One region of the Rhodoferax mekongensis genome, then DNA from elsewhere that is predicted to be linked to it. Evidence: riboswitches for the same ligand, from Rfam matches in the RefSeq annotation. Region 1 holds a riboswitch; each other region holds the start of a gene.

What was found. Region 1 has a riboswitch for glycine ahead of RAN89_RS10595 (D-amino acid dehydrogenase). Riboswitches for the same ligand answer to the same signal wherever they lie in the genome.
Region 2: linked by a shared signal. The riboswitch ahead of gcvT (glycine cleavage system aminomethyltransferase GcvT) and the one ahead of RAN89_RS10595 (D-amino acid dehydrogenase) in region 1 are both predicted to bind glycine.
Region 3: linked by a shared signal. The riboswitch ahead of RAN89_RS09730 (D-amino acid dehydrogenase) and the one ahead of RAN89_RS10595 (D-amino acid dehydrogenase) in region 1 are both predicted to bind glycine.

The regions. Positions count from the first base shown of each region.
Region 1 is NZ_CP132507.1:2,189,113-2,191,373, reverse strand. Features, by position in the region: gene RAN89_RS10600 (M20 aminoacylase family protein) at 1-897, shown strand, start outside; glycine riboswitch at 907-1,006, shown strand; glycine riboswitch at 1,007-1,114, shown strand; gene RAN89_RS10595 (D-amino acid dehydrogenase) at 1,180-2,261, shown strand, end outside.
Region 2 is NZ_CP132507.1:2,013,306-2,015,566, reverse strand. Features, by position in the region: gene RAN89_RS09755 (alpha/beta hydrolase family protein) at 1-251, shown strand, start outside; gene RAN89_RS09750 (1-acylglycerol-3-phosphate O-acyltransferase) at 254-973, opposite strand; glycine riboswitch at 1,052-1,148, shown strand; glycine riboswitch at 1,169-1,303, shown strand; gene gcvT (glycine cleavage system aminomethyltransferase GcvT) at 1,386-2,261, shown strand, end outside.
Region 3 is NZ_CP132507.1:2,008,386-2,010,646, forward strand. Features, by position in the region: gene RAN89_RS09730 (D-amino acid dehydrogenase) at 1-786, opposite strand, end outside; glycine riboswitch at 852-964, opposite strand; glycine riboswitch at 976-1,072, opposite strand; gene gcvP (aminomethyl-transferring glycine dehydrogenase) at 1,151-2,261, opposite strand, start outside.

The DNA of each region.
Region 1 (2,261 bases):
CATGAAGGTCTGATGCACGCCTGTGGCCATGATGGTCATACGGCAATGTTGCTGGCAGCGGCGGAGTACCTGGCCTCCAAAGGCAATTTCCAAGGAACGTTGAACCTGATTTTTCAACCCGCCGAGGAAAGCTTGGGTGGGGCTCGCAAGATGATGGAAGACGGCTTGTTTGAGCGTTTCCCCTGCGATGCCGTATTTGCCATGCACAACATGCCTGGATTTCCGCGAGGACAGCTATTGCTTCGGGACGGGGCGACCATGGCTTCGAGCGAGAACATCCTCGTGCATATCGAAGGCAAGGGAAGCCACGGGGCTATGCCGCATTTGGGTGCTGATCCAGTAGTCGCAGGGGCATCTATCGTCATGGCCTTGCAAACTATCGTCTCCCGCAATGTGCCCCCCCTTCAGACGGCAGTCGTAACGGTTGGCGCATTTCAATCTGGTGTCGCAAACAATGTCATTCCCCAAACGGCTACGCTCAAACTAAGCGTTCGTGCCCTGGATCGCGGTGTACGACTGCTGCTACGAGAACGCATCGTTGACTTGGTGGAGGCTCAGGCCAAAAGTTTTGGTGTGACGGCTCGCGTCGAGTTCTTGCCAGGCTATCCGGTACTCGTGAACACTGCTTCAGAAACTGCTTTGGCACGTGAAGTTGCTATTGATCTCGTGGGGCCTGAAAACGTTGTTCAGCAAACCGAGCCATTAACAGGCAGTGAAGATTTCGCGTACATGCTGGAGAAAGTTCCAGGCAGCTATTTGTTCATTGGCAATGGAGACGCCTCTACCGGTGGACATGGTGCTTGCATGGTGCACAACCCCAATTACGATTTCGAAGACCGAAACATTCCTATCGGCGCAGCCTATTGGGTGCATTTGGCGGAACGTTTCCTAGCGTAGGTTTCTAATATCTTTGAACCGGAAGAGACAGGGCGCTTCGCGAGAAGTACCCTGCGCCGAAGGAGCAACCGCCCCGGAAACTCTCAGGCAAAAGGACCGGTTTGAAGCGTTGAACTCTGAAGAGCTGCTGGCTTTGTCATCCGGCACACCGAAGGAGCAAACGACTCTGCCAAACGGCCGGGCGTGAATCTCTCAGGTATCCAACAGAGGGGGTGTTCGTCGTGCATGGTGCACGTACGTCCAGTCTGCCCTAGGGCAACCCTGACATTCTGGAGTTCAATGATGAAAACGATAGCAGTTATCGGCGGTGGCATCACCGGTGTCACGACCGCCTATGCCTTGGTAAAACGGGGCTTCTCCGTCACGCTTTTTGAGAAGAATCGGTACTCCGCGATGGAGACGTCCTTCGCGAACGGTGGACAACTCTCGGCGTCGAACGCCGAAGTCTGGACCCACTGGTCCACGATTTTGAAGGGCTTGAAATGGATGCTCCGAAGTGATGCGCCGCTCCTGGTCAATCCGGCGCCGAGCTGGCACAAGATGTCGTGGTTTGCCGAATTCATTAGCAATATCCCCCACTACAAAACAAACACGATTGAGACAACCAAGTTAGCAATCGCTGCCAGGGAGCATCTTTTCGCTTGGGCTCAAGAAGAGGGAGTGGATTTCGACTTGAAGCAAGAGGGAATCCTTCATATCTATCGCGATAAGAAAGGTTTCGAACACGCCGGAAAAGTTTCTGAATTACTTGCTCGCGGTGGCCTCTCTCGGCGTGCAGTTACCCCCAGTGAAATGCGGGCCATCGAGCCCACTTTGGCAGGTAGTTACTACGGGGGCTATTTCACTGAAAGTGACTCAACTGGCGACATCCACAAATTCACCCAAGGTCTCGCTGCAGCTTGTGTCCGTCTGGGTGTCAAGACTCTTTATGGTCAAGAGGTGAAACAGCTGATCAGTGACGGGAATATGGCCACGGTCATCACTGAAGAAGCGGAGGGAACTTGCTCCCACTATTTCGATGCATTGGTGGTGTGTAGTGGAGTGGGAAGTCGTCAATTTGCTTCTCAGCTGGGTGACCGCGTCAATATCTACCCTGTCAAGGGTTACTCCATTACGGTCAATCTCTTGGATGCTGAAAGTCGTGCCGCGGCACCAGTAGTCAGTCTTTTGGACGACGAGACCAAACTGGTCACAAGTCGCCTTGGTGAAGAACGCTTCCGAGTCGCCGGTACCGCTGAGTTCAACGGTTACAACAAAGATATTCGTGCAGACAGAATCCGTCCCCTCGTAGAGTGGGTCAACCAATGCTTCCCCGGGGTAAACACCCGGCAGGTCGTTCCGTGGGCAGGTCTCCGACCCATGAT
Region 2 (2,261 bases), 180 kb from region 1:
TGGCCGGTTTGTTCGGGCGGGTGCGCACCCCCATCATCGCCGCCAATGCGACCGATGACCTTTGGGCGCCACCCGCGTCACGCGATGCCTTTATGGCCGCCTACAGCAACACTACCGTGAGCAAGGTAGACATCCACCCCGGTCAACAGGGCATAGGGCCCATCGGCCACATGGGCTACTTCCGCAGACAGGCACAGCCTTTGTGGAACGACGTGCTCCGCTGGTTCGGCGAGCATCAGACTGCCCGCTGAATTCAGAGGGCGGCGCGGGCGTCCAGCTCGGCGATGCACGCCTCCATTTGCGCCCTGCATTTCTCCATCAAGGCAGGCATGTCGTCTAGCGTCACGCCCGTGGTGGGAATGGGTGCCAGTGTCTTGACGATGATGTTGCCGCTGTTCCAGCGGTTCAGGCGCATGGTCTTTTTGTAGTTGCTGCAGCACAGGGGCACGATGGGCACGCCCGCGTTAATGGCCATCTGGAAGGCGCCCTTTTTGAACGGCAGCATGCCCCGGCCGAGGTTGCGGGTGCCTTCGGCAAACACCCAGATCGACGTGTCGTGCTCCTGCATCACCACCGTAGTGTGCAACATGGCCGCCTTGGCTTTGACTGCGTTATCCCGGTCGATCAGGATGTTGCCGGCCAGCCAGTAAATCTGGCCGAAAAAGGGAATCCACTTCAGGCTCTTTTTGCCCAGCGATACCGTGCGCCGTGGCACCGCGCAACCCAGCACAAACAAGTCCCAGTTGGACTGGTGGTTGGCCACGATCACAAAGGGGTTGGGCTGGGTTTTCAAGCCCTCCGTCTCCAGGCACATCTTCAGACCCAGAATCTTCAGCGCGGGGACTGAAAACATCCACCCCGAGAGCCGGGAATTGTCGGGATTGAAGGGCCTAGCAAAACAAATCAGGAGGTTGACCACAGAGGCCAGCAGGAACTGGATGCTGATCAGCACCAGCCTTAAAAGGTAAAGCATGCAAAGAAGGTAAAAATGGGCAAATGTCCGCCGAATGGTAACAAGTGGCCCGCCAGCGCTTTGGCTGGTTTAGAATCCATCCCGTTCAGGAGAGAGCCCATTACGGGCCGCCGAAGGCGCAGGACGGCTGATTGCAGCGGTCTGAACGCTCAGGCAAAAGGACTGACAACTGCCACCCGGCCATTGCGCCGGCGGCAACACCCCACTGGAGAGAGTTTGCACCGCACAGCGGCCTGCAAACCACCGAAGGAGCAACCCGCAGTCTGCGCACGCCACACCGTGCACGCAGGCCCGGCGAATCTCTCAGGTAAAGCGGACAGCGGGGGCAGCACCGGATGGGCGCGAGTCAGCGTGCATCCGGGTTTGATTTGCCCCTCCGGTGCATTGCGCCGGGACTAATTGGATCGCCGCCATGTCCGCTAATGACACCACCTTGTTGACCACACCGCTCAACGCCCTGCACATCGAGCTGGGCGCGCGCATGGTGCCGTTCGCCGGCTATTCCATGCCGGTTCAGTACCCCACCGGCCTGATGGCCGAACACCACCACACGCGCAAAGCGGCCGGCCTGTTTGATGTGTCCCACATGGGTCAGTTGCGCCTGAGGGGCCCGGACGCCTGCGCGGCGTTTGAGAGCCTGATGCCGGTAGACGTGATCGATCTGCCCGTGGGCAAGCAGCGTTACGGCCTGCTGCTCACCGAAGAGGGCACCATCATTGATGACCTGATGTTCTTCAAAAAGGCGCAAGACGAACTCTTCGTCATCGTGAACGGTGCCTGCAAGGCGGGGGATATAGCCCACATTCAAGCCCAGATCGGCAAGCGCTGCCAGGTCAACCCCCTGCCCGACTACGCGCTGCTGGCCCTCCAAGGTCCCCAGGCGGTGACGGCGCTGGCCCGCTTGGCCCCCGGCGTGGAAAAGCTGGTGTTCATGACGGGCGGAGACTTCACGGTCGATACCGGCACCCAAAAGATCAACGTGTTCCTCACCCGCAGCGGCTACACCGGGGAAGACGGTTTTGAGATCTCGGTCCACAACGACCATGCTGAGGCCCTGGCCCGCGCCCTGCTGGCGCAACCCGAAGTGCAACCTATCGGCTTGGGCGCCCGCAACTCCCTGCGCCTGGAAGCCGGCTTGTGCCTGTACGGCAACGACATTGACACCCGCACCACACCGGTCGAAGCCAGCCTGAACTGGGCCATCCAGAAGGTGCGCCGCACCGGTGGCGCACGCGAAGGCGGATTCCCATGCGCTACAAAAATCCTAGCTGCTCTCGCAGATTCCACG
Region 3 (2,261 bases), 180 kb from region 1:
CTGCGCCGCAATGCCGCGGCCATGCACACCGGCGCACACCACCACGCCGTCAAACCGATGGGTCTCGGTGCCGCCCTCGTGTTGCAGCTCCAAGGTGGCCACCGTGCCGTCGGTGCTAGCGCTGGCGACCTGGTGGCCGTAGAGCGTGGTCACGCCCAGGCGTGCACAGGCTTGCGACAGGCCGTGGGTGAACTTGTGGATGTCGCCGGTGGAGTCGCTCTCGGTGTAGTAACCGCCGTAGTAAGTGCCTTGCAGGGTGGGCTCGATATAGCGCATTTCTTCCGGTGTGACGGTGCGGCGCGAGAGGCCGCCCGCGGCCAGCATGGTGGAGACCTTGCCCGCGTGCTCAAAACCTGCCTTGTTGCGGTAGATGTGCAGGATGCCTTTGCGCTGGTGGTCGAAGTCAATGCCCTCCGCCTGCGCCCAGGCAAACAGGTGTTCGCGTGCTGCAATGGCCAGGCGGGTGGTGGCTTCGGTGTTCTCGCGGTATTTTGGGATGGAGGCCACAAACTCGGTCATCCAGCTCAGCTTGTGCCAGGTGGGCGCGGGGTTCATGAGCAAGGGGGCGTCTTTGGTGAACATCCATTTCAGCCCCTTCACGAGGGTGCTGGGGTGGGTCCAGACCTCGGCGTTGGAGGCCGAAAGTTGGCCGCCGTTGGCATAGGACGTTTCCATGCCCGCGTAGCGGTTCTTCTCGATCAGGGTGACCTTGTAGCCGGCCTTGGCCAAGGTGTAGGCGCTGGTAACGCCGGTGATGCCGCCGCCGATGATGGCAATGTGTTTCATAAAGAGCTCTCTCGCAAATCAGTCGCAAACATTGAAGTCGCCCACCCGCACACCATGTGCAGGTGACGACCCCCTCTGTTTGAGACCTGAGAGATTCACCCGCTGTCTTGTGGACGGCGGGCTTGCTCCTGCGGTGTGCCGGCGGACAAGTGCGCGGCAGCTCTTCAGAGTGCAAAGGGACTTTCGTCCCAGATCGCAGCGGTCCTGGGTGCCTGAGAGTTTCCGGGGTGGTTGCTCCTTCGGCGCTGCTGCCCGGGTGGGCGGCAGGCTCTCCCGCTGCGATGCCGGGGCCAGCCCGGCAAGGGCGGCGGCATGCAATGCACAGCCGCCCTGAAAACCATGGTGAATGGTCGATGCAGCTCCCTTAGGACGCGGCGTATTCACCCACCGGAACGCAACTGCAGAACAGATTGCGATCGCCATACACGTTGTCCACCCGACCTACGGTAGGCCAGTATTTGGCCGCCTTCAGGGTCGCTACCGGGAAGGCGCCGACCTCACGGCTGTAGGGGCGGTCCCACGCGGCGCCGATCACACTGGCAGCGGTGTGGGGAGCATGCTTCAAAGGGTTGTTGTCCTGGGGCCAGACGCCGGCCTCGACTTGCGCAATTTCGCCACGGATGGCGATCATGGCGTCGATGAAGCGGTCCAGCTCGGCCAGTGTCTCGCTCTCGGTGGGTTCCACCATCAAGGTGTTGGGCACGGGGAAGGACAGCGTGGGCGCGTGGAAGCCATAGTCCATCAGGCGCTTGGCCACGTCCTCGGCCATCACGCCGCAGGTTTCCTTGAAGTGGCGCAAATCCAGGATGCACTCGTGCGCCACGTGCCCATTGGCCGATGCGTAAAGCGTGGGGTAGTGGTCGGCCAGGCGGGCGCTGATGTAGTTGGCGCTCAGGATGGCCACTTCGGTCGCTTGCTGCAGGCCGTCCGGGCCCATCATGCGGCAGTACATCCAGCTGATGGGCAGCACGGCTGCGTTGCCCAAAGGTGCGGCGCTCACCGCGCCTGTGCCGGGCACACCGCCGGTAGCGTGGCCGGGCAGGTACGGCACCAGGTCTTCCACCACGCACACAGGGCCCACGCCGGGGCCGCCACCGCCGTGGGGGATGCAGAAGGTCTTGTGCAGGTTCAGGTGGCTCACATCGCCGCCGAACTCGCCGGGAGCCGCAGTGCCCACCAATGCGTTCATGTTGGCGCCGTCCACATACACGCGGCCGCCGTGCTGGTGCACCAGGGCGCACAGCTCTTTGACCGAAGTTTCAAACACACCGTGGGTGCTGGGGTAGGTGATCATCACCGCCGCCAGGTTGGCGCTGTGCTGCTCGCACTTGGCCTGCAGGTCGGCCATGTCCACGTTGCCGTTGTCGTCGCACTTGGTGACCACCACCGTCATGCCGACCATCATGGCGCTGGCAGGGTTGGTGCCGTGTGCGCTGCTGGGGATCAGGCAGATGTTGCGGTGGCCCTGGCCACGG